Regions from separate parts of the Mesorhizobium sp. M0983 genome, predicted to be linked through region 3. Evidence: predicted binding sites of a transcription regulator. Region 3 holds the regulator's gene; each other region holds the start of a gene.
The links. Region 3 encodes LexA, which represses DNA repair genes until DNA is damaged. Its sites were predicted from a motif close to TGTTCNNNNTGTGTTCNG; they were not measured.

Region 1 (7,469 bases), on a different contig from region 3:
TCTGGAAATGCGTGGGGTTGCTAATTGCCCATTCCAGATAGCCTTGTCCGATTGCTTCGAAGGCCTCAATGGGATCTGCGCTGTCGATTTTCGACCGCGCCTTGGCAACGGCCTTTGTCAGCCGATCCATGGCCTGTTCGGCGACCGCGGTGAGCAGCGCTGTTTTCGATCGAAAATGCCGGAATGGCGCGCCGGGCGAAACGCCGGCACGTTTTGCGGCCTCGCGTACGGACACATGCTCGGCTCCCCGCTCCTCGATGATCTCCACGGTTGCCGTGATCAAGGCCTCGACGAGATTGCCGTGATGGTATCGCTTGGCATCTCCGGCTTCGTCGGAATCAGTTGTCTTGGTCATCTCAGTCAAATAGCACGAGAGCGGAATGTAATCACTGATTATTTCCCTTGTGTTCGAGCGCTGCGTATGTAATCAATGTTTACATCGCAACGGAGGTTACCATGTTTCGCATCACCGCAACGACTGCCCTCGCTTTCTCCTTATTGTCGCTCGTATCTGCCGAGGCCGAGGATCGGCCCACCCTGGAAGTCGTCTGGCCGACGGCGGGTTCAGTTGTCGAACTGGGCAATTCTCCTGAGAAGGCGATAGGCGTTGTCGTCAGGAGCAACTTCAGGCTGCTCACTGCGGGTGAGTGCGGGGAAATCAAGCAATGCGGCCACGTGCATATGAAGATCGATCCCAACGGAGACACCTGCAACATCCCCGGCAAGCCGTACAACAGCATGAACAGCGACTTTGGCGGTGATCTTATCAAGGCCCGTTTCGGCCATTGCCCGGATGCCGCCGGCAGACACGTGATCGGCGTGCTTCTTGCCGATGATCATCACCGGCCCATTCTAGTAGACGGCAAACCTGTTACCGCTCTGGTGACGGTGACCACGAAATAGGGCATGCCACGAAATAGAGCGTGCCACAAAATAGAGCGTGGATGACATCTTCACGTTCGAGGCGAAGATGTTTTCTGACACAGGCCTGCTGAGGGAAATTTTGGGCCGGCGCTTCGCCGGCCGGCAGTCACGACATCGTGTCGAGCTTGCGCTGCATCGCGGCGATCTGCTCCTTCAGCTCCTGAAGATCGTCCGGTTTTTCCGGTGTTTCTTTCCTGGCCTGTTCGGCCGGTGCTGCTGCCGGCGCAGACCCCGCAGGCGGGAACGGCGTGAACAGCCGCATGGCGTTCTGGAACATTTCCATGTTACGCCGAGTCTGCTCCTCCAGCACCTTGATCGGCGTCGCGATCTTCATCATGTCCATCGGCGACTTGCCGAGGGCATCTTTCATCTGCTCGCGAAAGCGTTCCTGCTCCTTCGAGAAGGCCAGCATCGACTGTTCGAGAAAGCTTGGCACGATCATCTGCATCTGGTCGCCGTAGTAGGCGATGAGCTGACGCAGGAACGGGATCGGCAGCATGTTCTGCCCGTCCTTGTTCTCCAGCTCGAAGATGATCTGGGTCAGCACCGGATGCGTGATGTCGTCGCCGGTCTTGGCGTCCTGGACAGTAAAGTCCTCGCCTTTTTTGACCATTTCTGCGAGATCCTCGAGCGTCACATAGGTGCTGGTGCCCGTATTGTAGAGACGGCGATTGGCATATTTCTTGATAACAATAGGTTCGTCTTTCGCGGCCATCTGCATCCTCCCCGGACACCGGCCAGCTTAAGTAAGCCGCCGGTAACGATTGCGCCTTGTTAAAGGATATGCGCAAAAGCGTCATGAATCCAAGCTGTTTGTGCAGTGCGGGAACATTTTATGCTGCGCAGCACGGATGGGCCGTCATCGCAGCGACGCGCGGCCTGCTTGCCGCGGAGGAACGCCATGCCCATTTCGGGTTTGACTCGGGTTGTGGAAAGGGCAAGAAAAGTCCCCGACGGCACCCGAAATCGCTCCCCGAAAGTCTGGAGAAGAACATGTCCGCTTCCAACGCCATCGTTGTCGCCAGTGCGGCGCGCACGCCTGTCGGCTCCTTCAACGGCGCCTTCGCCAACACGCCAGCTCATGAACTGGGTGCCGTCGCCGTCAGGGAAGCGCTTGCCCGCGCCGGCGTCGACGGCAAGGAGGTGGACGAGGTCATTCTCGGCCAGATCCTGACTGCGGCTCAAGGGCAGAACCCGGCGCGGCAGGCGGCCATGGCCGCCGGCGTGCCGCAGGAGGCGACCTCCTGGGGTCTGAACCAGCTCTGCGGCTCCGGCCTGCGCGCCATCGCGCTCGGCATGCAGCAGATCGCCCAGGGCGATGCAAAAATCATCGTTGCCGGCGGCCAGGAATCGATGTCGATGGCTCCGCATGCGCAGCATCTGCGCGGTGGCGTCAAGATGGGCGATTTCAAGCTGATCGACACCATGATCAAGGACGGCCTGACCGATGCCTTCTATGGTTATCATATGGGCAACACGGCGGAGAACGTCGCCCGCCAGTTCCAAATCACCCGCGACGACCAGGACCAGTTCGCACTGGCTTCCCAGAACAAGGCCGAGGCTGCGCAGAAAGGCGGAAAATTCAACGACGAGATCGTTGCCTTCACAGTCAAGGGCAGGAAGGGCGACACGATAGTCGACCAGGACGAGTACATCCGCCATGGCGCGACGATCGACGCCATGACCAAGCTCAAGCCCGCCTTCGACAAAGACGGCACGGTGACAGCAGCCAATGCTTCCGGCATCAATGACGGCGCCGCCGCCGTGGTGCTGATGACCGAAGCGGAAGCCGCAAGGCGCGGCATCACGCCGCTGGTGCGTATCGTTTCCTGGGCGACCGCCGGCGTTGACCCGCAGATCATGGGGACGGGACCGATCCCCTCCTCGCGCAAGGCGCTGGCCAAGGCCGGCTGGTCGGTCGGCGACCTCGATCTGGTCGAAGCCAACGAGGCCTTCGCCGCGCAGGCCTGCGCCGTCAACAAGGACATGGGCTGGGACCCGTCCATCGTCAACGTCAATGGCGGCGCCATCGCCATCGGCCATCCGGTCGGCGCCTCGGGCGCCCGCATCTTCAACACGCTGGTCTACGAAATGCGTCGCAGAAGTGCCAAGAAAGGTCTTGCCACGCTGTGCATCGGCGGCGGCATGGGCGTTGCCATGTGCGTGGAAGCATTGTGATGAGATAAGCGATACGAATAGGATACTGGCGCAAAGCGAGTAGGGAATAGAGGGCAAAACCTACCGCTTCAACGCTCAGTCATCTGCATTTCCCGGGAGGACACATGACAAAGGTTGCAATCGTCACAGGCGGGTCGCGCGGCATCGGCGCGGCGATATCGGTCGCCTTGAAAAGCGCCGGCTATTCGGTTGCCGCAAACTACGCCGGCAATGAGGAAGCGGCAGCAAAGTTCAAGGCAGCGACCGGCATCCCGGTCTACAAATGGTCGGTTGCCGACTACGAGGCCTGCGCTGCCGGCATCAAACAGGTAGAGGCCGATCTCGGTCCCGTATCGGTGCTGGTCAACAATGCAGGCATCACGCGCGACGCGATGTTCCACAAGATGACGCGCGAGCAATGGAAAGAGGTCCTCGACACCAACCTTTCCGGCGTCTTCAACATGACGCATCCGTTGTGGGGCGGCATGCGCGACCGCAAATTCGGCCGCGTCATCACCATCTCCTCGATCAATGGCCAGAAAGGGCAGGTCGGCCAGGTCAATTATTCGGCCTCGAAGGCCGGCGATATCGGCTTCACCAAGGCGTTGGCCCAGGAAGGCGCGCGCGCCGGCATCACCGTCAACGTCATCTGCCCCGGCTACATCGCCACCGAGATGGTCAAAGCGATGGACGGGAAGGTGCTCAACGAGCGTGTCCTTCCGCAGATCCCGGTCGGCCGTCTCGGCGAGCCGGAGGAGATCGCGCGCTGCGTCGTCTTCCTCGCTTCCGACGATGCCGGGTTCATCACCGGCTCGACCATATCAGCCAATGGCGGGCAGTACATCGCCTGACCGTTTATCTTTACGTTGAGATAGATACGCGCTTGGACGAACGGGCCTGCAAAACGGCCCGTTTCTATAGCGGTCTTCCCGTTGCAAGATCTCCCCCCAATCCGGCACGCAAAGGTTAACGGCCGCTGCGCAGCCTGTGCAAAAACTGCCCGGCAGCCTGTGGATTCTCGGTGGAAAAGCTGTTCACAACACAACATGTTGCGGTGAACAAACCAAGAAACTTTGCCTATCGCTGATTCGTCGCCGATTCGTTCCGGCTTTGAGCGGAACGTTAACGGCGAGAGCCGAAAACACCCTCGAAATGATTAAAGCGCATTAGGAAACATCAATAATTTCATAATGTTGGGCGAAGCAGATTGGCCGGCCACGATCATTCACCGGCAAAGGTTAACGGTGGTGCTCGTTTGAATGCCGCCTGCATGAATCGGGCCAGTTTCTGTGATTCAGCATGTGGTGAGACTCGCCGGCAGAAATCCCAGATGTAGCCGTGAACAAAACCTGAATCAGCGCGAGTCAGTGATTCGTCGCTGATTCGTTCCAGACTCGTTCCAACTGTTAATCGGGAACAGATTTCTGGCTTCGAACCGACCAATCAGCCTGCCCTCGGCACATTCCGCTTTCGCTTCGCGCCCGAAATCCCTATGTGTCGCCTGTCATACGCGGCCAATATGGGCGCGCTCCCGACAATGCGAGGCAGAGAGCCTTATTTCCAGGCCGATGAACATCCATCCGAAACACACTGAACCGCTGATCCTGTCGGGTCGAGACGTAACGGCCGTGCTCGGCCCGACCAATACCGGCAAGACCCATCTCGCCATCGAACGCATGGTGGCGCATGAGAGCGGCGTCATCGGCCTACCGCTCAGGCTGCTTGCCCGCGAGGTCTATACGCGCGTCTGCGAGAAGGTCGGCGTCCATAAGGTTGCGCTCATCACCGGCGAGGAAAAGATCCAGCCGGCGGGCGCGAAATACTCGGTCTGCACGGTGGAAGCGATGCCGCGCGAGACCGACGCCGCCTTCGTTGCCATCGACGAGGTCCAGCTCGCTGGCGATCTCGAACGCGGCCACATCTTCACCGATCGCATCCTGCATCTGCGCGGCCGCCAGGAGACGCTGCTGCTGGGTGCGGCCACCATGCACGGCATTCTGCAGCGCCTGCTGCGGGGCGTGTCGGTGGTGACCCGGCCACGGCTGTCGCATCTTGCCTATGCCGGCTCGAAGAAGCTGACCCGCCTGCCGCGGCGCACCGCGATCGTCGCCTTCTCGGCCGACGAGGTCTATGCCATCGCCGAGCTGATCCGCCGCCAGCAGGGCGGTGCCGCCGTCGTGCTCGGCGCGCTCAGCCCGCGCACCCGCAACGCCCAGGTGGCGCTGTTCCAGTCGGGCGATGTCGACTACCTCGTCGCCACCGACGCCATCGGCATGGGCCTCAACCTCGACCTCGACCACGTCGCTTTCGCCCAGAATCGCAAATTCGACGGCTACCAGTACCGCAACCTGACCGCGGCCGAGCTCGGCCAGATTGCCGGCCGTGCCGGCCGGCATCTGCGCGACGGCACCTTCGGCGTCACCGGCCAGGTCGATCCGCTGGATGAGGAATTGGTCAAGAAGATCGAGGCGCATGATTTCGATCCGGTGAAAGTGCTGCAGTGGCGTACCGCGCATTTCGATTTCGCCAACCTCGATGCGCTGAAGCGCTCGATCGAGACCAACGCCCCGGTCGAAGGCCTGACGCGCGCACTGCCGGCCGTGGACGCGCAGGCGCTCGAGCATCTGTCGCGCGACGAGGACATCCGGGCACTCACCACCGACGCCAGGCGGGTGGCGCTGCTGTGGGAAGCCTGCGCGCTGCCCGACTACAGGAAGATCGCGCCGGCCCAGCACGCCGACTTGATCGCCTCCATCTACATGGACCTTGCCAGGCACGGCCATGTCGACGAGAACTACATGGCCGAGCAGGTGCGCCGGGCCGACACCACTGAAGGCGATATCGACACGCTATCGCACAGGATTGCCCAGATCCGCACATGGACCTTCGTTTCCAACCGGCCCGGCTGGCTGGCCGATCGGGCACACTGGCAGGAAAAGACGCGCGAAATCGAAGACAGACTGTCGGATGCGCTGCATGAGCGGTTGACGAAACGTTTTGTAGACCGCAGGACTTCCGTCCTCATGCGGCGCCTTAGAGAAAACACGATGCCTGAAGCCGAAATCAGCCCAACCGGAACCGTCCTCGTCGAAGGCCATCACGTCGGCGAGTTGCAGGGTTTCCGCTTCACCGCCGACCAGAGCGCCGGCGGCGAGGACGCCAAGGCGGTGCGGGCGGCGGCGCAGAAGGCGCTTGCCGCCGAGTTCGAGGCGCGTGCCGAACGCTTCGGCGCCTCGGCCAATGGCGACATCGCGCTGGGTTCGGATGGCACGCTGCGCTGGATCGGCGCGCCGATCGGCACGCTGGTCGCTGGCGAAGACGCTTTGAAGCCGCGTCTCGTTCTGCTCGCCGACGAGCAACTCACCGGCCCGGCCCGCGACAAGGTTGCGGCGCGCGCCGAGCGCTTCGTCAATTTCCAGATCGAATCCCTGCTGAAGCCGCTGGTCGATCTCAAGAATGCCGAGCAGATCACCGGCATCGGCCGCGGCATCGCTTTCCAGCTCGTCGAGCATTTCGGCCTCATCAACCGTCGCGACATCGCCGACGAGATGAAGTCGCTCGACCAGGAGGGCCGCGCGGCGCTTCGCCGTCTCGGCGTGCGCTTCGGCGCCTACCATGTCTTCGTGCCGGCGCTGATCAAGCCGGCGCCGGCCGGGTTGATAACGATGCTGTGGGCGCTGAGAAACGACGGCAAGGACAAGCCCGGCTTCGGCGATGTCGTTCACGCACTGGCCTCCGGCCGCACCTCGGTGGTCATCGATCCAACCTTCGACAAGACCTTCTACAAGCTGGCGGGCTACCGCAATCTTGGCCGGCGTGCTGTACGCGTCGATATTCTCGAACGGCTGGCCGACCTGATCCGGCCGGCGACCAACTGGAAGCCGGGCCTCGGACCTCGCCCCGACGGCGCCTATGACGGTCAGTCCTTCATGGTGACGCCGCCGATGATGTCGATCCTCGGCGCCACCGCCGACGACATGGAAGAAATCCTGAAGGGGCTCGGCTATCGCGCCGATGCCAAGCCGGCGGCCGAGGTCAAGGCGCGGCTCGAAGCACAGGACAATGCCGCGCGTGAAGCGGCCGCTGCAAAGCAGGCGGCGGAAGAGGCAACGCGAGCCGAGCAGGCGAGGATGGCGGAAGCAGCTGCCGCGGCAGAGCCGCCGGCGGAGGTTTCGGCGGAGGCTTCGGAGCCTGTGTCGGATGCGGCTCCTGTTGCGGAGGCGGCCGAAGCCGTGACCGAAGCGGCGGCAGAGCCTGTCGCGGAAGACCAGCCGGAAGCTCCAGCCCCTGAAGCTGCGGCAGAAGTCACGCAAGAGACCCAGCCCGCCGCCGAAGCGGCTGCAGAACCAGCGGCTGAGCCAAGGACGGAACTTGGGGCGGAAACTGAG
Region 2 (7,469 bases), on a different contig from region 3:
AAGGTGGTGAAATCATGCCGGCCAAGCAGCACTTTTGCCGCTTCGTGCATGGCGGCGGCATCGAGCTGCTTCGGTACCCACCAGATCTTGCCCTTGTCGAGCGCTGCTGGCGCGCGGCGGTTGACGATACGGTAGAGATAGTGGCGGCCGATCGCCGAGAAACGCGCATCGAAGCCATCCGGCACGACGGCGGCCTTCAGGATGGCGATGTGCGCCTTGGCCGCTTGCAGATGCGCGTTGACGGCGTCGCGCACCTTGTCGCCGGGCCATGCCTTGACCAGATCGACATGCGCCACCTGAGCGGTCGCATGGACACCGGCATCGGTGCGGCCGGCGGCGCGCAGAGAGACCTGCTCGCCGCAGAACTTCTCGATCGCCTGCTCGATCGCCTGCTGCACCGAAGGCTGATTGGCCTGGCGTTGCCAGCCGGCAAAGAGACTGCCGTCATATTCGATGTCGAGGCGAAAACGCGGCATTCCCGGATCGAGGCGAAATCAGGCGGCGAGGGCTGAGCCGAAGGCCGAGGCGTAGACCAGCCTGCCGGTCTCCGGCGCCTCGCCCCAGGCAAGCGCCTGCAAAGCCTCGCCTTGGTAGTCGCTCTCGAATTTCGCTGCACGGGCGCGGCTGTAGCCGAAGCGGCCATAGTAGGCCGGATCGCCGAGCACCACAGCGAGCGTCTCGCCGGCGGCTTTCAGGCGGATATGAGCCTCTCGGACCAGGGCACCGCCGATGCCGGTGCCGTGGAACGACGGCTCGACTGCCAGCGGCGCCAGCGCGACTGCCGGGAAGCTCTTGCCGCCATTCTGCACGAAGAGCCGTGAAAACAGGATATGGCCGACCACTTGCCCGTCTTCGTCCGCCACCAGTTCGACGACGGCATCACCGCCGGTGACCAGCGCGTCGACCAGTCCGGCCTCCGCCTGCTGGCCGAATGCGTGTTCTTCGACAAGGCGGATCGCCTCGCGGTCCCGCGGCGTCGCCGCGCGTATGGACATCATGCTCATGACAATTTCATCCCTTTTTCGAGCTTGGCCCCGCGCAGAAACTCCTGCGCGGCAATGGGCCTTCCGCCCGCACGTTGAACTTCGACCAGCCTGATCGCGCCTGACCCGCAGGCAACCGTCAGCCGGTCATCGAGAATTCCTCCCGGTTCGCCGGCGCCTTGCGAGAGCGTCGAGCGAAGCAGTTTCAGCCGTTCCATGCGGCCGCCGATTTCGGCCTCGCACCATGCACCGGGAAAGGGCGACAGGCCGCGAATCTGGTTGTGCACGTCGCCGGCAGGTCGCAGCCAGTCTATGCGAGTCTCCGATTTATCGATTTTCTTGGCGTAGGTCACCCCCACCTCCGCCTGTGTGGTAAATGTCAGCGTATTCCGCTCGAGCCGTTCGAGCGCTTGCACCATCAGCGCAGCACCCAGGATCATCAGCCGGTCGTGCAGATCGCCGGCCGTCATGTCGGGTCCAATGGCGCATTTTTCAACCATTGCCACAGGCCCGGTGTCGAGGCCTTCCTCCATCCGCATCACCATCATGCCCGTCTCGGTATCGCCGGCCATGATGGCGCGCTGGATAGGGGCAGCGCCGCGCCAGCGCGGCAATAGCGATGCGTGGCCATTGAGGCAACCGAGCCGCGGCGCCTCGAGAATAGGTTTGGGCAGAAGCAGCCCGTAGGCGACGACCACGGCGACATCGGCGCGCAAGGTGCGGAACGCCTGCTGCTCCGCCTCGCTCTTCAGCGACACCGGCGACCGCACCTCGATGCCAAGCCGCTCCGCCTCACGCTGCACCGGCGACGGCGTCAGCTCGAGCCCGCGCCGGCCTGCGGCGCGCGGCGGCTGCGTGTAGACGGCTGCCAATTCATGCCCTGCCCCGGCGATCGCTCGCAGCGTCTGCACGGAGAATTCGGGCGTACCCATGAAGATGACACGCAGGGGCATTCGTCGACCCCTATCCCACCATCTTGCCCGGCGCCTTGTCCCTGGCGAGCTTCTTGAATTTCTTGACCACCATGTCGCGCTTCAGCTTGGAGATGTGGTCGATGAACAGCACGCCGTTTAGGTGGTCGATCTCATGCTGCAGGCAGGTCGCCATCAGCCCCTCGGCCTCGATCTCCTGCAGCTTGCCGTCGCGATCGAGATACTTCACCCGCACCGCTGCCGGACGCTCGACCTCGGCATAGTAATCCGGGATCGACAGGCAGCCTTCCTCGTAGACCGAACGCTGGTCGGAGCTGTCGAGGATTTCGGGATTGATGAAGACGTGCGGTGCCGGCGTCTCGTCCTCCTTGGCGAGGTCGATCACCAGCAAGCGCAAGGGTTCGCCGACCTGGATCGCCGCGAGGCCGATGCCGGGCGCGTCATACATGGTGTCCAGCATGTCGCCGGCCAGTTTACGCAAATCACCGTCGACACGCTCGACCGGTTTTGAAACCTGACGCAGGACGGGATCGGGGAGGATGATAAGCGGCTTGATCGACATGGCGTCTCACCTAAGACCTCGCAGGAAAAGCGTCAACCGGGACGCCTTCTGGTCGTTCACGTTTTGATCTGTGCCGCCAGACCGAATCATCTATGCTGTCGGCATGAACGATCTGGCCACCATCCTGTCCGAACCTGTCGCCCGCCTCGGCGCCACCACGATCACGCTCGGCCATGCCCTGGGTTTCGGCGCAATGCTGTTCCTCGGCCTGTTCGTGGCGCTCGTCATTGCGCTCTGGCGATCGGCCAAGGCGCGTGCAATGGCGACCGCCGAAGCCGCCGACCACGCCCGCGACGCCGAGGTGCGGATGGCCGGCATCTTGGCAAGCCAGGCGGAAATGCAGGGCCGTATGGGCGCTATCGCCGAAGTGTTCGGGGCGCGTCAGGCCGAACTGACCCAGTCGATCGGCCAGCGCCTCGACGCCATGACCGGCCGCCTCGGCCAGACCATGACCGAGCAGACGAGATCGACGCATGAGAGCCTCGCCAAGCTGCAGGAGCGGCTGGCGGTCATCGATATCGCGCAAGGCAACATCCAGTCGCTGGCCGGCCAGGTCGTGCAATTGCAGGCGATCCTTTCCAACAAGCAGACGCGCGGCGCCTTCGGCCAGTCGCGTATGGAAGCCATCGTCGCCGACGGATTGCCCCACGGCGCCTATGAATTCCAGGCGACCTTGTCGAATGGCAGCCGGCCCGACTGCCTGGTGAAGATGCCGAACGGCGCACCGTCGCTTGCCATCGATGCAAAGTTTCCACTCGAGGCCTGGAATGCCATCCGTGCCGCCGAAGGCGCCGACCTGCAGAAGTCCGCCGCTCAGGCTTTCCGCCGCGACATCGAGGTGCATGTCCGGGATATTTCCGAAAAATACCTGATCCAGGGCGAGACGCAGGACACTGCCTTCATGTTCGTGCCCTCGGAATCGGTGTTCGCCGAAATCCACGAGAATTTCGAGGCCGTTGTCCAAAAGGCGCATCGATCGCGGATCGTCATCGTCTCGCCATCGCTTTTGATGCTGTCGATCCAGGTCATCCAGGCGATCCTCAAGGATGCCCGTATGCGCGAGCAGGCGCAACTGATCCAGGGCGAGGTCATCCGGCTGATGGAAGACGTCTCTCGGCTCGACGAGCGGGTGCGCAAATTGCAGACGCATTTCGGTCAATCGGCCAAGGATATCGAGGACATCCTCGTCTCGACATCGAAGGTGACCAGGCGCGGACAAAAGATCGAGGCGCTGGAGTTTGGCGTGCAGCCGGCGGAGGACACCGCTGGGTCGAATGGCAGCGGAGCAAAAGCGGAAAGCAGCGCGCGTGTTGCCGATTCGAAAACCGGGCAGCTGAGGCTAAGGGTCGTCGAAGGCGACGATTGAGAGCTACGCCGGAACCGGAGCCGAGGCTTCGCCCGGTCTGGCGCTACTGCTCCTCGATGATGGTTGTGCCTTCGAATTCCGGCAGCCAATGCAGCGCCGAGCGATGCCAGATCTGCTTTCTCGGCACCAGTTGATCGCGCTGCCATGCCGTGCCGACCCTGATGCCGTAAACCTTCGGTCCCGCGCCCGCCGACGTGGCGTAGAGATGCGAGCCGCACTCACCGCAAAATGCCTGAGCGCGCTTGGCACCACTCGAACCGGTCTTGATGTAGATTTTCGGCGCGCCCTTGGTGATCGTGTAATTGTCCTCGGACGCCGGCACGGTGACGCGAAAGGCCGTTCCGGTTAGCTTCTGACAATCGATGCAGTGACAAATGGTGGTCTTTTCCGGATCGACCTCGGCCTCGTAAGTAATGGCGCCGCAATGACACCCGCCGTCGATTTTCATCTTCGTTCCTCCTGGAGCTTTTGCGCGCAATCATAACCGGGACTGCCCGATGGCGCAGCCATTTTCCTCAGGCCGGCTCCCCTCCGGACGCCGCCAAGGCCTTGCTCCGCCGTTCCCAGGTGCCGGTGGTCTGCGGCTTGACGAACAGGCGCGTGACCTCCGGCATCTCCGCCTTCAGCCGTGTCTCGAGGCGTTCGACGCAGGTCTCTATCTCGGGCGCCGACAAGTGGTCCTCGAACTCGATGCTCAGAGCGGCGACGATCTCCTGAGGCCCCATATGGAGCGTCAGTACGCCATTTGCCCGCCGCACCGCCGGGTCCTGCTGGACAATGGCCAGCACTTTCATTTGCACCTCGGGCGAGGCCGGCTCGCCGAGCAGCAGGCTCTTGCTTTCGCGGGCCAGGAAGATCGCGGTCGCGCCCAGGATCAGCGCGATGCCGATCGACGCGGCGCCGTCGAGCTTCGGCATGTCCAGCAGTTCCGCCGCCAATATGCCGGCGAAGGCGACAACGAGGCCGAGAAGTGCCGCGCTGTCCTCGAAGAGTACGGTGTAGACACTCGGGTCCTTGCTGAGCTGCACCGCCTCGAGCCAGCCGTGGCTGCCTTTTTGGTGGCGGAACTCGTTCAGCGCCACCAGCCAGGAGGTGCCTTCGAACAGGAAGGAAAGGCCAAGTACAGCGTAGTTCACCTTTGCGTTGGCAATCGGCTCCGGCGCCATGATGTGCGTCACGCCTTCGTAGAACGATATGCCGGCGCCCAGTGCAAAGACGAGGAGCGCGACGATGAAGCTCCAGAAATACAGCTCGCGACCATGGCCTAGCGGATGCGTCCGATCGGCCGGCCGGGCGGCGCGGTGCATGCCGTAAAGCAGCAGGCTGCCATTGCCGGTATCGACGAGCGAGTGGACGCCTTCCGAGAGCATTGCCGAGCTGCCCGTGAACAAGGCAGCGGCGAATTTGGTCAGGGCGATCGCAAGATTGCCGGCGAGCGCCGCATAGATCACTTTTTTCGACCCGCCATGCGCCGCCATGGTGTGCTGCCTTGGTTGATGCACCGAGATTAGCGGAGCACGCCCACGCTCCACAGCTCGAACAACGCCCGAAGTGTCGAGTTGTTCAAAAGGGCAGCGCGAGAGGCTATTCGATGACCTCCTCCGTCCAGACCTTGAAGCCAGCCAGCGCGCCCGGTCCAAAAATGTGGGTGAGTGGGACATCGGCGGCATCGCGTCCGGAGGCAATCAGGATGCGGCCGATGCGCGGCGCGTTGTTGCGCGGGTCGAACGCGTGCCAGCGGCCGCCGAGATAAACCTCCATCCAGGCGGCGAAATCCATGTCCGACCACGGCTTTGGCAGGCCGATATCGCTGATATAACCGGTGCAGTAGCGGGTCGGGATGTTCAGGGCGCGGCAGAAGGCGACTGCGAGGTGGGCAAAGTCGCGGCACACACCACTCTGCTCGCGATAGGCTTCGGCTGCGGTGCGTGTCGGCCGTGCATTGAAATAGTTGAAGACGATATGGTTATGGACGAAGTCGCAGACCGCCTGGACGCGCGGGATGCCGAGCGGCGTATTGCCGAACAGCCGCCAGGCTTCGTTCGCCAGCACGTCGCTCTCGCAATAGCGGCTGGGCAGCAGGAACAGCAGCGTCTCCGACGGCAGATCGCGCACCTCATGCTGCCATGCCGTCAGCTCGCGCGTCTCGAAGGAGCCGGGGTCGCGGATGACCGCGTCCGTGCCGAACGCAAAGCGCCCGGCCGGCGCAACGAGACGGTTGCACCAATTGCCGAAACTGTCGCGATAGCTTTCGATCGGCACCGGCGGGTTCGACGTCAGGAAGTCCGGCCGCTCGAGATCGGATGCGCGCGAATAATGGACGTTGAGCATCGCGATCAGCGGTGTTTCCTGCGGGAAGTCGAAGCTCATCTGGCAACCGATGTGGATCCGCATTGTCGTCCTGACCGGACTGCGCGATCATCAGCCGGCGAAACGCAAGGGCTGATGCTGCAGTGCGAAGAGGACCATCGCACGGACCGCTGCGGTTTACGAGGGAATTAGAAACCGGTTGACAGCCATCGGCCAAGGCGACTGCACGGCAGCGGCCTCTTGCAGTCTAGCGTTTTCTCTTGTTTCACTTCGCCAGACATCAACCGGAGGAACGAATCATGGCTAAAGGTGCGATGAAGGCAGGCAAGGAAGCCCGCAAGCCGAAGAAGGACGCGAAGAAACCCGCTCCGGCGCCGGCCCTGAAGGCACCGCCGGTGAAGGCGATGAAGCTGAAGGACAAGTAGGGCCGCAGCTACCGTTTTGGCTTATTTCGACCGGCCGCAAATGCGGCCGGTATTGTTGTTCATTAAGCGCACGAGCATCCCATATGGATGCGGCGAAGATAGTTTTTGCGCTTTCAAGAGATCGGCCGGGAGCCATCGAAACGGAGCGTTCCGATGTCGTGGATTTTCCTGTTCTTCGCCGGCCTGTTCGAGATCGGCTGGGCGATCGGCCTAAAATACACCGACGGATTCTCGAAGCCGCTGCCAACCGTCCTGACGGTAGCCTCGATGATTGTCAGCCTGACCTTGCTCGGCCTGGCGCTGAAGGCACTGCCGGTCGGCACAGCCTATGCGGTATGGACCGGCATCGGCACCGTCGGCACGGCGCTGTTGGGGATATGGCTGCTCGGGGAGCCGGCGACCGCGATCAGGCTGGCCTGCATCGCGCTCATCGTTTGCGGCATTATGGGACTGAAGCTCGCGGCTTAAGTCGGCCCGACAGACCAAACGCCTTCAGGGCCGCTGCAAGGCGGCCCTGATTCTTGAATTCGGCCGATCAGCGCCGGAAGGCGCTATCGGGCGGAGAAGCCGGGCGGCGTCCTGCCGGTGCGCTGCTTGCGCGCGGCATAGCGTGCGTCACGCTTGGCCTTGCGTTCGGCCTCGTCGGCAAGAAAACGGGCGATGCGCTCGTTCTCTTCAGCTTCCCGGATCTTCGCTTCGGCCTGTGCTGCCTCTTCGGCGGCAATGCGTGCCGCTTCGGCAGCTGCCTCGCGCTCGGCCTTTTCGGCCGCTTCGCGCGCCAGCTTTTCCTGCTTCAGCCTGGCCTTTTCGGCCTCGCGTATCGCGCGGGCCTCGAGGACTGCCTTGCGCTCGGCCTGTCGTGCCAGCACCGCTGGATCATCTGCCGCCGGC
Region 3 (7,469 bases):
CGTCACCGTCCCGTATCCGCAACGGCGTAACCTCGGCGGTCGGCCTGGAGCTCGACCGTGGGGTTGCCTTCCTGCTGGTGCCGGTGTTCCTCGCATGCGGGGTGATCGTATATTTTGCGCTGGCGGTGGAGCCGGCCTTTCCACAGCCGATCGCAATCGTCGCCTTGGCAGCCCTCTGTGCCGTCGCCTCGCGGTCGTGGCCCAGAACCCGCCTGTGCTTCATGGCGGCGTTGCTCTGCGCGCTTGGCGTGCTTGCCGCCAAGGTCGAGACCTGGCGTGTCGGAACGCATATGCTCGGTTCCGAAATCTCAACGCGCCTCACGGGTCGCGTCGTATCGTTCGAGCCCATGGCGAGCGGCCGCATCAGGCTGACGATCGATGTGATCTCAACCGCCAGGCCGACACTGCGCTACATGCCGGAACGGGTCCGCGTTTCGGCGATGAAAATACCGGCTGAGCTGACCGCCGGTTCCGAGATCGCCGGCTATGTGCGGCTGCTGCCGCCGACCGGGCCGGTGCGGCCCGACAGCTATGATTTCTCCTTCGACAGCTATTTCGCCGGTATCGGCGGCAGCGGCTTTTTTCTCGGCAATCCGAAAGTCGTGTCGTCGGGCAGCATGCCGCTTGCCGCGCGGCTTTCTTCCTCGATCGAAGACGCGCGCGAATCCATCGCCGACCATATCCGCAGCCGCATCGGCGGCGCCGAGGGCGAGATTGCTGCTGCGCTGATCGTCGGCGTGCGCGCCGGCATTCCCGAGGAGATCAACGAAGCGATGCGGCGTACAGGCATCTATCACATCATCTCCATCTCGGGGCTGCATATGGCGTTGGTCGCCGGCACCATCATGGCGCTGCTACGCGGCACCTTTGCGTTGTTTCCCGATTTCTCATCGCGACGGCCGGTCAAGAAATATGCCGCGGCCGCCGCGCTTTTTTCGATTGCGGCCTACCTCGTCTTTTCCGGCATTGTGGTGGCGGCCGAACGCAGCTTCATCATGCTGGCGGTGATGCTTATCGCCGTGCTGTTCGACCGGGCCGCGCTCACCATGCGCAACCTGGCGATCTCGGCCATCGCGGTCATTCTGGTGTCGCCGCACGAGGTGGTCGGTCCGAGCTTCCAGATGTCCTTCGCCGCGACGGCGGCCCTTGTCGGCGCCTATGCAGGCTGGTCCGATTACCGCGCCGGCGGGGCCACCACGCCGCCGCCCCGGCGGTCGCCGCTACGCTTTGCCACTAGAAAGGTACTGCTGGGCATGGGCGGCCTGGCGATGACCTCGATCATTGCAGGGAGCGCCACGGCGCTTTTCGCCATATGGCATTTCCAGCGCGTGGCGCCGCTCAGCCTGTTCGCCAATCTGGCCATCATGCCTATCATCTCACTGGTCGTCATGCCCTTCGCCGTCCTCAGTGCGCTGGCGATGCCGTTCGGCGCGGATGGGCCTTTCCTCTACGTGATGGGCAAGGGGCTGACGGCGATGATCGCCCTGTCCGGGTGGATCTCCGAGCGCTCGCCGATCGATGCGGTCGGGCTGATTTCGCTGAGATCTGTCCTTTTGGTGACGATCGCCCTCGTCATTGCCAGCATGGCGACGACCTGGTTGCGGCTCGTGGCCCTTCCTTTTGCGCTCGCCGGCTTGCTAACGACAACGCAGACGCGCGTACCCGATGTATTGATCTCGGAGGACGCACGGCTCGTCGCGCTGCCGATCGGCAGCGGTGAACTCGCGGTCAACCGGGCACGCCCGAATGAGTTCACCATCGACAACTGGAAACGCGCGCTCACATCAGAGGCTATCGTCGCGCCGGAAACACCTGGAAAGAACGATCCGCAATTCGACATTGCCGATCCGGCCGACTTACCGCCGGGCATGCCGTTCATTTGCACGGACGGTCTCTGCCTTGCCAGGCATCCATCCGGCGCGATCATCGCGCTAGCCAATGACCGCGATACTGCACGGCCAGCCTGCGCCTTTGCCAGCTTGATCGTCATCGACGACGCCACCGCCCATAATCCCTGCTACTACGACCGGCTGGTCCTCGTCGTCACCAAACGGCAACTGGCGCGCGCGGGAAGTGCGGCCGTCTATTTCGATCCACAAGCGGCAACACGCGCCGAAATCCGCTTCGCCGTCGAAAAATCATACCGGCCCTGGCACGTGCAGCGGAAATTTTCCCGCGCGGCGCGGGGCATGCCGCCATACCGCAGAGCCGACAAGCCAAAAGCCGGCGCCAAGGGCGCAGCTCAGTAGCGGCGGATCAGCCCAACGAGCTTGCCCTGCACCTTGACCCTGTCTGGTCCGAAGATGCGCGTCTCGTAGGCCGGATTGGCGGCTTCCAGGGCGATCGAGGCGCCCTTGCGGCGGAACCGCTTCAGCGTCGCTTCTTCCTCGTCGACCAGTGCCACCACGATCTCACCGGGGCTCGCCGTATCGGCATTGCGGATGATCACCGTGTCGCCGTCGAAAATGCCAGCCTCGATCATCGAATCGCCTTTGACCTCCAGCGCATAATGCTCGCCGCCCATGATCATGTCCGGCGGCACCGAGATCGAATGCGTCTGGTGCTGGATGGCATCGATCGGCACACCGGCGGCGATGCGGCCCATCACCGGGATCGACACGGCGGCGACGACATCGTCGTCATTGCCGGCTGCAGGCATGCGCGACGATGTCGGCTTGCCCTGCCGAGGACCTTGCCCAAGACTGCCCTGGATGACGCTCGGCGAGAACTTGCGTGCCGCATTTAGGCCGGGGGCGATCGAATCGGGCAGGCGCAGCACCTCCAGTGCACGGGCCCGGTTGGGCAAACGGCGAATGAAGCCGCGCTCCTCCAGCGCCGTAATCAGCCGGTGGATTCCCGATTTGGAAGCCAGGTCGAGCGCTTCCTTCATCTCGTCGAAGGAGGGCGGGATACCGCTTTCCTTCAGCCTTTCGTGGATGAACATAAGCAGTTCGTGTTGTTTGCGTGTCAGCATAGCGACCCCCAACAGAATCAGAAAACAAACCCAGAACAAACACTATCTGTTCCAGTTGTGTTCCGCAACTGTTTAAAGTTTAATGAATGTGTTAGGGCTCGGGAAACGATACCACTCACCAAACCGGAACGCTGCATTTTCACCGCCGCGGGCGTCATCGCCTTGATTCTGCTTTCGTTTGCGGCCTCTGGGTTCCCAGAAGGCGGCACTGGTATCGGCCGTCAGCCGGCAAAGGGCACGGAATTGAAGCCGTATCGACTGTGCGGTTTGGTCAATGCACCGTGAACGAAACGAACTCAAAACGCCAACCTTGGGTTGGCTTGGCTCCTGGTTTCCACCGCGTGGTCAGGCAACTTGTCGCCGGTGGAGCCTTGCTGCGCGATACCAGGTAATGGAGAACCGCTCGTGACCGATGGATGCCGTCGATGCGTGTCCGGCGTTGCGGTGAATCTTGGGGGAGCAGACAAATCATGACAGGAATTCGCGATCTCGTTGCCATAAGGGCGATGGATGCTGCAGATCCGCTGCGCGCGATGCGCGACCGCTTTGTGCTGCCGCAAGGAGTGATCTATCTCGACGGCAATTCGCTAGGGGCCGCTTCGCGTGCAGCTTTCGATGAATTGAGCAAGGCAGCGACCGAAGAATGGGCGCATGATCTCATCCGCGCCTGGAACACGGCCGGCTGGTTCAACATGCCGCTCGAACTCGGCGACCAGCTCGGGCGCCTGATCGGTGCCGCGGCCGGCCAGACGGTGGTCTGCGACACGACATCGGTCAACATCTACAAGCTGCTGCACGCCGCCATGGCCATGCGGCCGGAGCGGCAGGTCATCGTCGCCGAGGGCGACAGTTTTCCGACAGACCTCTACATGGCTGAGGGTGTGGTTTCGACGCGAAAAGATACGCTGCTGTGCCTCTCGGGGGTCGACGCGCCGAGCATCGAAGAGCTGATCGACGAACGCACCGCCGTGGTGCTGGTCAACCACGTCAACTACAAGTCGGGCGAACTGCGCGACATGCCGGCGCTGACGCGCAGGGCCCAGGAAGCCGGGGCGATGATCGTCTGGGATCTCTGCCACACCGCCGGTGCGATGCCAGTCGAGCTCGACACGGCAAACGCCGATTTTGCCGTTGGCTGCACCTACAAATATCTGAATGGCGGACCGGGCGCGCCTGCCTTCATCTATGCGGCTGAGCGGCATCTTGCCGACATCCAGCAGCCGCTCACCGGCTGGTGGGGCCATGCACGGCCCTTCGCCTTCGAGCCAGGCTATGCGGCCGGCACCGGCATCCGCCGGTTTCTGTGCGGCACCCAGCCGGTCCTGTCGATGCGCACGCTGAAGGGCGCGCTCGACATCTGGAACGATGTCGACATGACGGCGGTGCGCAAGAAGAGCATCGCGCTGGCTGATCTGTTCATCGAGCTCGTCGAGGCAAAGTGCGGCACTTACGGGCTAACGCTCGAAAGCACGCGCGACGGGGAAAAACGCGGCAGCCAGATTTCATTCATGCACGAGCATGGCTACCAGATCATGCGCGCGCTGATCGAACGTGGCGTGATCGGCGATTTTCGCGCGCCATCGACCATGCGCTTCGGCTTCACCCCGCTCTATGTCGGCTATGCCGATGTCTGGCAGGCCGTCGAAGTGCTTGAGGACATCCTGCGCACCGGTGCGTGGAAGGATGCGCGCTTCGCCATCAAGGCGGCTGTCACTTGAGATTGATGCGAGAGCTGGAATCGTGAGGCTGGCGACGACGCCCCGCGCGATGCTCACGCTCGTTGCAAGGCCATATTGCCAGGGGAGGGCGCAGGGTGTTCGAACGTCACATTGCCGATTGGGACAACGCCTATGCCAACGGCGCCAACATAGCCGGCAGCGATCGCTGGCCGGCGGCCTGGGTCGAGCCCGCGCGGGTTTTTCGCGACGTGCTTTCGACCGAGGGCCGGGCGCGGCTCGACATGGCCTATGGCCATGGCCCACGCAACCGGCTCGATCTTTTCCTGCCGGCCACCAAGCCCAAGGGGCTCGTGGTGTTCGTCCATGGCGGCTACTGGATGGCATTCGACAAGAGTTTCTGGTCGCATCTTGCCGCTGGCGCTGTTGATCGCGGCTATGCCGTGGCGATGCCGTCCTACACGCTCTGTCCGCAGATGCGCATTGGCGGCATCGTCAAGGAAGTCGGCGCGGCGATCGGCAAGGCGGCGGGGATGGTCGCAGGGCCGCTGATGCTGACCGGACACTCGGCCGGTGGCCATCTTGTTAGCCGGATGGTTACGACGACGACGCCGCTGGCGCCCGAAATTGTCCGGCGCATTCGCCATGTCGTATCGATCTCGGGTGTGCACGATTTGCGCCCGATCATGCGCACCGGCATGAACGAGACGCTGGCGATCGATGAGGCCGAGGCGCAGGCCGAAAGCCCGGTGCTGCTGCGCCCGATGGACAAGGCCCGCCTGACCTGCTGGGCCGGCGGCGGCGAGCGCGCCGAATTCCTGCGCCAGAGCGCGTTGCTGGCCAACATCTGGATCGGCCTGGGTGCCGCGACCAGTTCGGTGGTCGAGCCTGACCGGCATCATTTCAACATCATCGACGGTTTGGCCGATCCAGACCATCCGCTGACCCGGACCTTGATCTCGGAGTGAGGCAGGTTCAGCGTAGCATCAGCACGTCGCAAGCGGCGCCCGCCGCCGCGGCGGGCGTGAACGGCGCACGGACGATCAGCCCGTTGGCATCGGCCAGCATTTTCAGCATCGAGGAATCCTGGATGCTGAACGGCGTCGCCACGAGCGTGCCGGCGTCAGCGCTGACAACAGCCCGCACATAATCCTGCCTGAGATCGTTGGCCGGCATGGCAGCGCCGAGCCGTGCCTCACGCATATCCTGCTGAAAGGCGCGGCCGCCGAGCCGCGCCAGCAGCGGCTTCAGGAAGAGCTGGGTGCAGACCAGGCTCGCCACCGGATTGCCGGGCAAGCCGATGCAGCGAATGTCGCCCAGCCGCCCGAACATCAGCGGCTTGCCCGGCCGCATGGCGATCTTCCAGAAATCGAGAGTCATGCCTTGCCCGGTCAGCACGTCATGGACGAAATCGTGGTCACCGACCGAGGCACCGCCCAGCGTGACGATGACGTTCGCGCCAGCCTTCACGGCCTTTTCCACCAGCGCAGCGATCGCCTCCCTGCGGTCCGGCGCGATGCCAAGGTCGAGCACTCGCGCACGGACCGACTGTGCGGCGGCGGCGACACCATAGGCGTTGGAGGAGATGATCTGGTCGGGGCCAAGCTCGCTGCCCGGCGGCAGCAATTCGTCGCCGGTGGCGATGATGGCGACCAACGGCCTTTTGACCACGCCGACCTCAGGGTGGTTGGCCGATGCCGCCAGCGACAAGGCCGCCGGGTCGAGCAGGCGGCCTTTGTGCAGCAGGACGTCGCCTTTGGCGAAATCGAGCCCGAGGCGGCGGATGTTTCGCCCCTGCACCGTCGGCTCCGTCACTTCGACGACACCGCGGCCGAGATCGCGGACGTTCTCCTGGATGACGATGGTGTCGGCGCCTTCGGGAAGCGGCGCGCCGGTGAAGATACGGACGGCCTGCCCCTGCTGCACCGTCCCGGCAAAGCCGCTTCCGGCCGGCGCCATGCCGACCACCGAAAGCTTTGCTGGTAAGGACGCGATATCAGCCGCCCGCACGGCATAGCCGTCCATGGCGGAGGCGTTGAACGGCGGCTGAGTGCGGAGCGCCACAACCGGCTCCGCCAGCACGCGGTCGGCGGCATCCAGCAGCGCGACGCGTTCGCCCTGCAGTGCAGCTGCGCCGTCCAACAGGCGCTCGAGCGCCTCAGCAACTGGGACCAGCGCCATCAGCGGCCTGCCTCGGTGACCCCATCTTCGGTGATCTTGTAGTCGCCGGATTTGCCGCCGGTCTTTTCAACCAGCCTGATACCGGAGATGACCATGGCGCGGTCGACCGCCTTGGCCATGTCGTAGATGGTCAGGCAAGCGACCGAGACGGCGCTCAGGGCCTCCATCTCAACGCCGGTTTTGCCCGTGACGCGGGTCAATGCTGTGACCTTCAGGCCGGGCAAAGCTGCGTCCGGCTCGATATCGACAGATATCCTGGTCAGCAGCAGTGGATGGCAGAGCGGGATCAGTTCATGCGTCTTCTTGGCCGCCATGATGCCGGCGATACGCGCGGTACCGAGCACGTCGCCCTTCTTGGCATCGCCGGCGAGGATCATGTCCAGGGTCTCGGGCCGCATCGACACGAAGCCCTCCGCGACTGCCGTGCGCACCGTCTCAGCCTTGTCGCCGACATCGACCATGTTGGCTTCGCCGCGCGCGCCAAGATGGGTGAGGGCGGCCGCCATCCTCAGATCGCCTCTGCCGGCGCCTTGCCCGTCAAAAGCAGGCGCGTTGCAGCGGCCACGTCCTGTTGACGCATCAGGCTCTCACCGACCAGAAAAGTGGCGATGCCGCTCCGCTCCAGCCGGCGGCAATCG
Region 4 (7,469 bases), on a different contig from region 3:
TAGAGGAGGCGCCGTCGCCGTTCCTCGATCCCAAGACCCGCAAAGCCATGGGCGAGCAGTCTGTGGCGCTGGCCAAGGCGGTCGACTACCAGAGCGCCGGCACGGTCGAATTCATCGTCGATAGCGACAAGAACTTCTATTTCCTGGAAATGAATACGCGCTTGCAGGTCGAGCATCCGGTGACGGAACTGGTCACCGGCATCGACCTGGTCGAGCAGATGATCCGCGTGGCGGCCGGCGAAAAGCTCGCCATCAAGCAGGGCGACGTCAAGCTGAACGGCTGGGCGGTGGAAAGCCGCCTCTATGCCGAAGACCCATATCGCAACTTTCTGCCGTCGATTGGCCGGTTGACGAGATACCGGCCGCCGGACGAGGGGCAATTTGGCGAAATAGTCATCCGCAACGATACTGGCGTCACCGAAGGCTCGGAAATCTCGATGTTCTATGATCCGATGGTCGCCAAGCTGTGCACCTGGGCGCCGACACGGCTTGCGGCAATAGATGCGATGTCGGAAGCGCTGGACAGTTTCGTCGTCGACGGCATCGAGCACAACATACCGTTCCTGGCGGCGCTGATGCAGCATCCGCGCTGGCGGGAAGGGCTGATATCGACCGCTTTCATCGTCGAGGAATACCCCGACGGCTTCGCGCCGATCGTGCCAGACGCCGAGGAGAAAGCGGTGCTGGCCGCGATGGCTACCGCAGTCGAACTGCTGCGCCGCGACCGGCTCGACCGGCTGGGCGGGCGGCTGGCGCCGCATTCTGGCGCCTTGAAACGCGATTGGGTGGTGAAGATCGGCCGGGATTATCTTTCGGTCGCCATCGTCGAAGGCATGATTTCCATTCCGATGGAGCTCGACCTCACAATCGACGGCGGCAAGGCACTGAGGGTGACCTCCGACTGGCGGCCGGGCGATCTCATCTGGCGCGGCACGGTCGGCGGCCGCAAAGTCGCGGCGCAGGTCAGGCCGGTGCTGAACGGGTTCCGCCTTGCCTGGAAAGGCATGTCTGTGACAGCCCGCGCCATGCTGCCGCGCACGGCCGAACTCGAAAGGCTGATGCCGGAAAAAGTGGCGCCGGACACGTCGAAGATGCTGCTCTGCCCGATGCCTGGCCTCGTCGTGTCGATCGCGGTTGCCGAGGGGCAGGAGGTCAAGGCCGGCGAGACGCTGGCTGTGGTCGAGGCGATGAAGATGGAAAACGTGCTGCGCGCCGAGCGCGATCTCATCGTATCGAAGCTCAACGCCAAGCCTGGCGACAGCCTTGCGGTCGATGCGGTGATCATGCAATTCGCGTGAGGCTGAAATCCGCCTCGGCGCCGGCCTGGGACGTTGGAGATTAGCGAAAGCCGAGGTGACGGCCAATCTCCCCCCTCGTGGGGGAGATGTCCGGCAGGACAGAGAGTGGCGCGAAGAAACGCGACCTGACAATTCGTTGGCCGCCGCAACGTATTTTGTTCTTGCTTTGTGCCGGCAGCTATGCTATTAGTCTGGGTATGGTGCTAAATGGCTCCAACGACCCGCCCGCTGTGGCGGGTTTTTTGTTTTCAGGCCTGACGTCGGCGGGACAGCGCCCCTCTCTGTCCTGCCGGACATCTCCCCCACGAGGGGGGAGATTGGCAGGTTCGGCGGTTGCTCTAAACTCACAAAGCTCCAATCGCTTCCGCTGGACTCGTGTTACCCGGTGCCGGACAATACATCTTCATCGACTGAGTCCTTGTGAGGCGGCGCGAAAAAACCATGGCGGATGAGAGACTTCCACGCGATCCCTTGCTGCGCGAGGCCTATGCGAAGGCGTCGCGGGCGGAGCAGGCGGCGCGTCGGTTCATTCATCTGCGCGTGCATTCGGCCTATTCTCTGCTCGAAGGCGCCTTGCAGCTCGGCAAGATCGTCGGCCATGCGGTGCAGGACGAGTGCCCGGCAATCGCCGTCACCGACACCAACAATCTGTTCGGCGCGCTGGAATTCGCCCAGAAAGCCGTGAAGGACGGCATCCAGCCGATCATCGGCTGCCAGATCGACCTCGCCTTTTCCGGCGAGGCGAGCGACAGCCAGCGCGACCGCAGGCGGCAAGGACCGGAGATGCGGCCCGTCGTACTGATCGCCGCAACCGAGGCCGGCTACGGCAATCTGGTCAGGCTGGTCAGCCGCGTCTACCTCGAGACACCGCCCGGCGAAGCGGTGCATCTGACGACCGAGATGCTGCAGGGCCACTCCGACGGTCTGATCTGCCTTACGGGCGGGCCGCGAGGCCCGATCGGCAATGCCTTGAAAGAGGACCGCCGCGAACTCGCCGAGACCCGGCTCCTGGCGCTCAAGGGCCTGTTCGGCGACCGGCTCTATGTCGAGCTGGAGCGCGTGTCCGGCTACGACCGCACGATCGAGCAGTCGTCGGTCGACCTCGCCTACCGCCACGATCTGCCGCTGGTTGCCACCAACGAGGCGTTTTTCTTTTCTCGTGAAGACTATGAGGCGCATGACGCGCTGATCGCCATCGCCGAAGGCTCCGTGGTTGCGGCCGACAATCGCCGCCGCCTTTCGCCCGACCACTTCCTGAGAAGCCAGGCCGATATGGCGAGGCTGTTCGCCGACCTGCCGGAAGCAATCGACAACACCGTCGAGATCGCGCTGCGCTGCTCCTACTATCCGAAGACCCGCAACCCGATCCTGCCGCGCTTTGCCGGCCGCGATGTCGCCGACGCCGAAGCGGCGGTTAAAGCGGAGGCGCAGGAGCTTGCCCGGCAGGCGCATGAAGGGCTGGACGCGCGGCTGGCGGCGCATGGGCTCACACCCGGCTACACGGCCGACCAGTATCGCGAAAGACTGGATTTCGAGCTCGGGGTCATCGAGAAGATGAAATATCCGGGCTATTTCCTGATCGTTGCCGACTTCATCAAATGGGCCAAGGCACAAGGCATTCCGGTCGGCCCGGGCCGCGGTTCGGGCGCCGGCTCGCTGGTTGCGTATTCGACGACCATCACCGACATCGATCCGCTGCGCTTTTCGCTGCTGTTCGAGCGCTTCCTCAATCCCGATCGCGTGTCGATGCCCGACTTCGACATCGACTTCTGCCAGGACCGGCGCGAGGAGGTCATCCGTTACGTCCAGCAGAAATACGGCCGCGACCAGGTCGGCCAGATCATCACCTTCGGCACACTACAGGCGCGCGCGGTGCTGCGCGACGTCGGCCGCGTGCTGCAGATGCCTTACGGCCAGGTCGACAAGCTGAGCAAGATGGTGCCGTCGAACCCGGCCAATCCGGTCAAGCTCGCCGACGCCATCGCCAACGAGCCGCGCTTTGCCGAAGAGGCCGAGCGGGAGCCGATCGTGCAAACGCTGCTCGACACGGCGCAGAAGCTGGAAGGTCTCTACCGCCACGCCTCGACGCACGCCGCCGGTATCGTTATCGGCGACCGGCCGCTGTGGGAACTGGTGCCGATGTACCGCGATCCGCGCTCGGACATGCCGGTCACACAGTTCAACATGAAGTATGTCGAGCAGGCCGGGCTGGTGAAATTCGACTTCCTTGGGCTGAAGACGCTGACCGTGCTGGACAGGGCGGTCAAGCTGATCCGCCGCCGCGGCATCGAGATCGATCTCGCCCACATTCCGCTCGACGACCCGGAAACCTACGCCATGCTGTCGCGCGGCGAGGTGGTCGGCGTGTTCCAAGTGGAAAGTGCCGGCATGCGCAAGGCGCTGATCGGCATGCGGCCCGACTGTATCGAGGACATCATCGCGCTGGTCGCGCTCTACCGGCCGGGGCCGATGGAGAACATCCCGACCTACAACGCCAGAAAGCATGGCGAGGAGGAGATGGCGTCGATCCACCCGAAGATCGACCATCTCGTCAAGGAGACGCAAGGCGTCATCGTCTACCAGGAACAGGTGATGCAGATCGCGCAGGAGCTTTCCGGCTATTCGCTGGGCGAAGCCGATCTGCTGCGCCGCGCCATGGGCAAGAAGATCCGCGCCGAGATGGACAAGCAGCGCGAGCGCTTTGTTTCCGGTGCGGTCGAGCGTGGCGTCGGCAAGCCGCAAGCCGACTTCATTTTCGACCTGCTGGCAAAGTTCGCCGACTATGGTTTCAACAAATCGCATGCTGCCGCCTATGCCGTCGTGTCGTACCAGACCGCCTATCTGAAGGCGCATTACCCGGTCGAATTCCTGGCCGCATCGATGACGCTCGACATGGGCAATACGGACAAGCTCGCCGATTTCCGCCAGGATGCGCTGCGTCTCGGCATCGAAGTGGTGGCGCCATCGGTGATGACGTCGTTCCGGGATTTCGAGGTCGGCGAGAACCGCATCTTCTATTCGCTGGCCGCGCTCAAGGGCGTCGGCGACGCGGCGGTCGAGCACATCGTCGCCACGCGCGGCGAAAAGCCGTTCAAGAGCCTCGCCGATTTCTGCGAAAGGGTAGATCCGAAGATCGTCGGCAAGCGCGTCTTCGAAAGCCTGATCATGGCTGGCGCGCTCGACTGCTTCGGCCACGACCGCGCGGCGATGATGGCCGGCGTCGAGCGGATGATGGGGCTGGCATCGCTGGCGCAGCAGAATGCCGTCACCGGCCAGCATGACATTTTTGGCGCTTCGCTTGGCGCACAGTCGCGGGCACTCAACCTGCCGGCGACCGACCCCTGGCTCGCCGCCGATCGCCTGCATCGCGAATTCCAGGTGGTTGGATTCTATCTCTCGGCGCATCCGCTCGATGAATACAAGGCGGCGCTGCAGAAAATGCGGGTGCAGACCTGGGGCGAGTTTTCGGCCGCCGTCAAACGCGGTGCTGCCGCCGGCCGGCTCGCCGGTACCGTCACCACCAAGCAGGAACGCAAGACGCGCACCGGCAACAAGATGGGCGTCGTGCAGTTTTCCGACACGTCGGGCCAGTATGAAGCGGTGCTGTTTTCGGAGGGGCTGGCACAATACCGCGACCTGCTCGAACCCGGCCGCTCGGTGGTGATCACCGTTTCGGCCGAGGACAGGCCGGAAGGCGTCAATCTGCGCATCCAGACCGTGCAGTCGCTGGAGGACGAGGCAAGCCGCATCCAGAAAGCGCTGCGCATCTTCGTCAGAAATGACGCACCGGCATCGACAATCCAATCGCAGCTTGGCCAGCGTGGCGACAGTCAGGTGAGCATCATCGTCATCAAGGAAGGCGGCGAGGGCGAGGTCGAGATCGAGTTGCCCAACCGCTACCGCGTATCGCCGCAGATCGCGTCGGCGATGCGGGCGGTGCCGGGCGTGGTCGAGGTGGAACTGGTGTAGTCAGGAAATTCGCGCCAACACTTGACTTTGGATCGCACCGCACAGCAAGTATAGCGCTCCTCGTGAACTCCGTCCTTTCACGTTTTAGACGCATATCGAAATGCAGACATCTGCTGGGGACGGAAAACCTTTCGGTCAGCTCCCTGACGGCACCGGATTGGGAGCCGTTGATCTACGCGTCACCGATATTGATCGCGCCTTGGATGTGTGGCGGGATATTGTCGGACTTTCCGTTCTTGCAAAGGAAAAGGGAAAGGTAGAATTGGGCGCTGGTGGGCGGTTGCTTGTCGTGCTCCATGCTTCTGCGCAACAACGCCTTCAGACAAAAAGCCTGGGTTTATATCACGTCGCCATCCACATTCCTTCCCGCAAGGAGTTTGCGCGTGCGGCGGCGCGACTTGGTGCAGCCGGCTATAAGCATTCGGCCTCGGACCATCTTGCGACCGAATCGATCTACCTCGCCGATCCTGACGGCAACGGAATCGAACTCACTTTCGAAACGTTCCATCGCGGACGGTTCGAAAATATCGATGGAGGAGTCCGGGCGGTCGCAGCGGACGGGTCGACGCATTCCGGCCTTGAGCCCTTGCGAATCGAAGAGCTGCTTGGAGAACTCAAGGGAGATACGTCGCTGCACGATCCTCTCCCTGTCGGGACCTACGTGGGCCATATTCATCTTCACATCGCTGATCCAAAGAAGACCACGTCCTTTTATGCTGATATACTCGGCTTCGAGGCTTGGATATGCGCGCCGCGCTTCGGCATGTATGATGCCGGAACGCCTTCACGGCGTCACATCGTGGCATACAACACTTGGGCGGGCCCCGACGCGACCCGCACCACGCCGGATACGGCCGGACTTGAGCAATTCCTGATTGAAGTGCCGACGAAGGATGCGCTCGACGGTGTGACCCGACGTTTGAACGCGGCCAATATTCCTTGGAAGAGTGATGGGAAAGCAATCCTTTCAAGCGATCCGGACGGCAATCAGCTGCGCATTGCGTTGAAGAAAGATGGAGCCCCTAGCGACAGCTCCGCGAGCACCACTGACAACGTCTGAACGCGAGGCTACAAAGCCGCAACTTCGGCCGGTTTTGTCGTCGAGCGCTGCAGATTGAGCAGATTGCCGAGCAGGATCAGCAGGGCGCCGCCGGCAGTGAAGGCGTCGATCTGCTCGTGATAGAGCAGCCATCCGATCACCGCCGACAACGGCACGCGCAAAAAGTCCATTGGCGAGATGACCGTCGCATCGGCATAGACAAGTGCGCGGGCCATGCAGAAATGCGACGACATGCCGGTAAACGCGATCAGCAGGATCCACGGCCAGAGCTCGAGCGGCGGGTTGCGCCATTCGTACAGCGCCGGGACGAGGCCAAGCACCGACTGGATGATCAGCATCCAGAAGATGATGCGCACGACGCTGTCCGTCCGCGTCAGCGACTTGACGAGGACCACCGAGACGCCGAAGCAGACCGCGGCTCCCAGCACGATAACCTGCCCCGGATTGGCCGCGCCGACGCCCGGACGCACGATGATCACCACGCCGATCAGCCCCAGCACGATTGCCGCAAGCCGTGGCCGGGAGAGCCTTTCGCCGAGGAAAACGACCGCCAGCAGGGCGGTCCAGATCGGCGTGGTGAATTCGATCGAGATCAGCACCGCAAGCGGGATCAGCGTCAGGGCGTAAAGCCAGGCAGCCTGGCCGGTATAGTGGACGACGTTGCGGGCGATATGGGCCAGCGGACGCCCGGTGCGCATCGCCGCAAAACCGCCTGACATCATGACCAGCGGCAGCAGGATGAAAAAGCCGATCACCGAGCGCAGCTCGAGCACCTGGAAGACGTTGAGCTCTGCCGTCGTGGCCCGGCCGGCGACCGACATCGCCAGGAACGAGGCGATCGACAGCGCCATCCAGAACGCGGCCTTGGGGATCGAGGGTGCGGGTACCATGCGCGCTATGTCGCAAGCCGGCGCTTTCATCGCAACCGCTAGCCGACGCATTTGACTGGGCCAGCCGTGAAGCGTTGCAAACAGTGATGTTGAAGCCGGAACCCGCCGCTGAGGGAAGCGTTGGTCCCTCAGTGTTTGCGTGCTGTGTTTGGATACCAACGAGGAGCGGTCCGATGAAATCACTCGCACGATTTGTACTTGCCGGCTGCCTGGCGGCCGGGGCCGGCGCAGCGCATGCCGACGATCCGGATT

Region 1: a site for LexA is predicted at 4,466-4,483, ahead of NKH71_RS07265 (helicase-related protein). Genes of this name have one in related genera too.
Region 2: a site for LexA is predicted at 2,531-2,548, ahead of NKH71_RS19860 (DNA recombination protein RmuC). Genes of this name have one in related genera too.
Region 4: a site for LexA is predicted at 1,455-1,472, ahead of dnaE (DNA polymerase III subunit alpha). Genes of this name have one in related genera too.

What each region holds. Positions count from the first base shown of each region.
Region 1 is NZ_JAMYNH010000003.1:149,132-156,600, forward strand. Features, by position in the region: gene NKH71_RS07240 (TetR/AcrR family transcriptional regulator) at 1-355, opposite strand, end outside; gene NKH71_RS07245 (hypothetical protein) at 457-903, shown strand; gene phaR (polyhydroxyalkanoate synthesis repressor PhaR) at 1,031-1,639, opposite strand; gene NKH71_RS07255 (acetyl-CoA C-acetyltransferase) at 1,918-3,102, shown strand; gene phbB (acetoacetyl-CoA reductase) at 3,207-3,932, shown strand; gene NKH71_RS07265 (helicase-related protein) at 4,650-7,469, shown strand, end outside.
Region 2 is NZ_JAMYNH010000010.1:164,262-171,730, reverse strand. Features, by position in the region: gene truA (tRNA pseudouridine(38-40) synthase TruA) at 1-476, opposite strand, end outside; gene NKH71_RS19875 (GNAT family N-acetyltransferase) at 495-1,004, opposite strand; gene fmt (methionyl-tRNA formyltransferase) at 1,001-1,930, opposite strand; gene def (peptide deformylase) at 1,947-2,477, opposite strand; gene NKH71_RS19860 (DNA recombination protein RmuC) at 2,581-3,843, shown strand; gene NKH71_RS19855 (GFA family protein) at 3,887-4,291, opposite strand; gene NKH71_RS19850 (cation diffusion facilitator family transporter) at 4,359-5,321, opposite strand; gene NKH71_RS19845 (transglutaminase-like domain-containing protein) at 5,428-6,237, opposite strand; gene NKH71_RS19840 (hypothetical protein) at 6,453-6,578, shown strand; gene sugE (quaternary ammonium compound efflux SMR transporter SugE) at 6,732-7,046, shown strand; gene NKH71_RS19830 (DUF6481 family protein) at 7,130-7,469, opposite strand, start outside.
Region 3 is NZ_JAMYNH010000018.1:83,669-91,137, reverse strand. Features, by position in the region: gene NKH71_RS25890 (ComEC/Rec2 family competence protein) at 1-2,249, shown strand, start outside; gene lexA (transcriptional repressor LexA) at 2,243-2,974, opposite strand; gene NKH71_RS25880 (hypothetical protein) at 2,933-3,259, shown strand; gene kynU (kynureninase) at 3,445-4,692, shown strand; gene NKH71_RS25870 (hormone-sensitive lipase) at 4,788-5,618, shown strand; gene NKH71_RS25865 (molybdopterin molybdotransferase MoeA) at 5,626-6,831, opposite strand; gene moaC (cyclic pyranopterin monophosphate synthase MoaC) at 6,831-7,337, opposite strand; gene trpC (indole-3-glycerol phosphate synthase TrpC) at 7,340-7,469, opposite strand, start outside.
Region 4 is NZ_JAMYNH010000012.1:62,617-70,085, reverse strand. Features, by position in the region: gene NKH71_RS21465 (acetyl-CoA carboxylase biotin carboxylase subunit) at 1-1,298, shown strand, start outside; gene dnaE (DNA polymerase III subunit alpha) at 1,740-5,267, shown strand; gene NKH71_RS21455 (VOC family protein) at 5,368-6,327, shown strand; gene NKH71_RS21450 (DMT family transporter) at 6,336-7,217, opposite strand; gene NKH71_RS21445 (hypothetical protein) at 7,391-7,469, shown strand, end outside.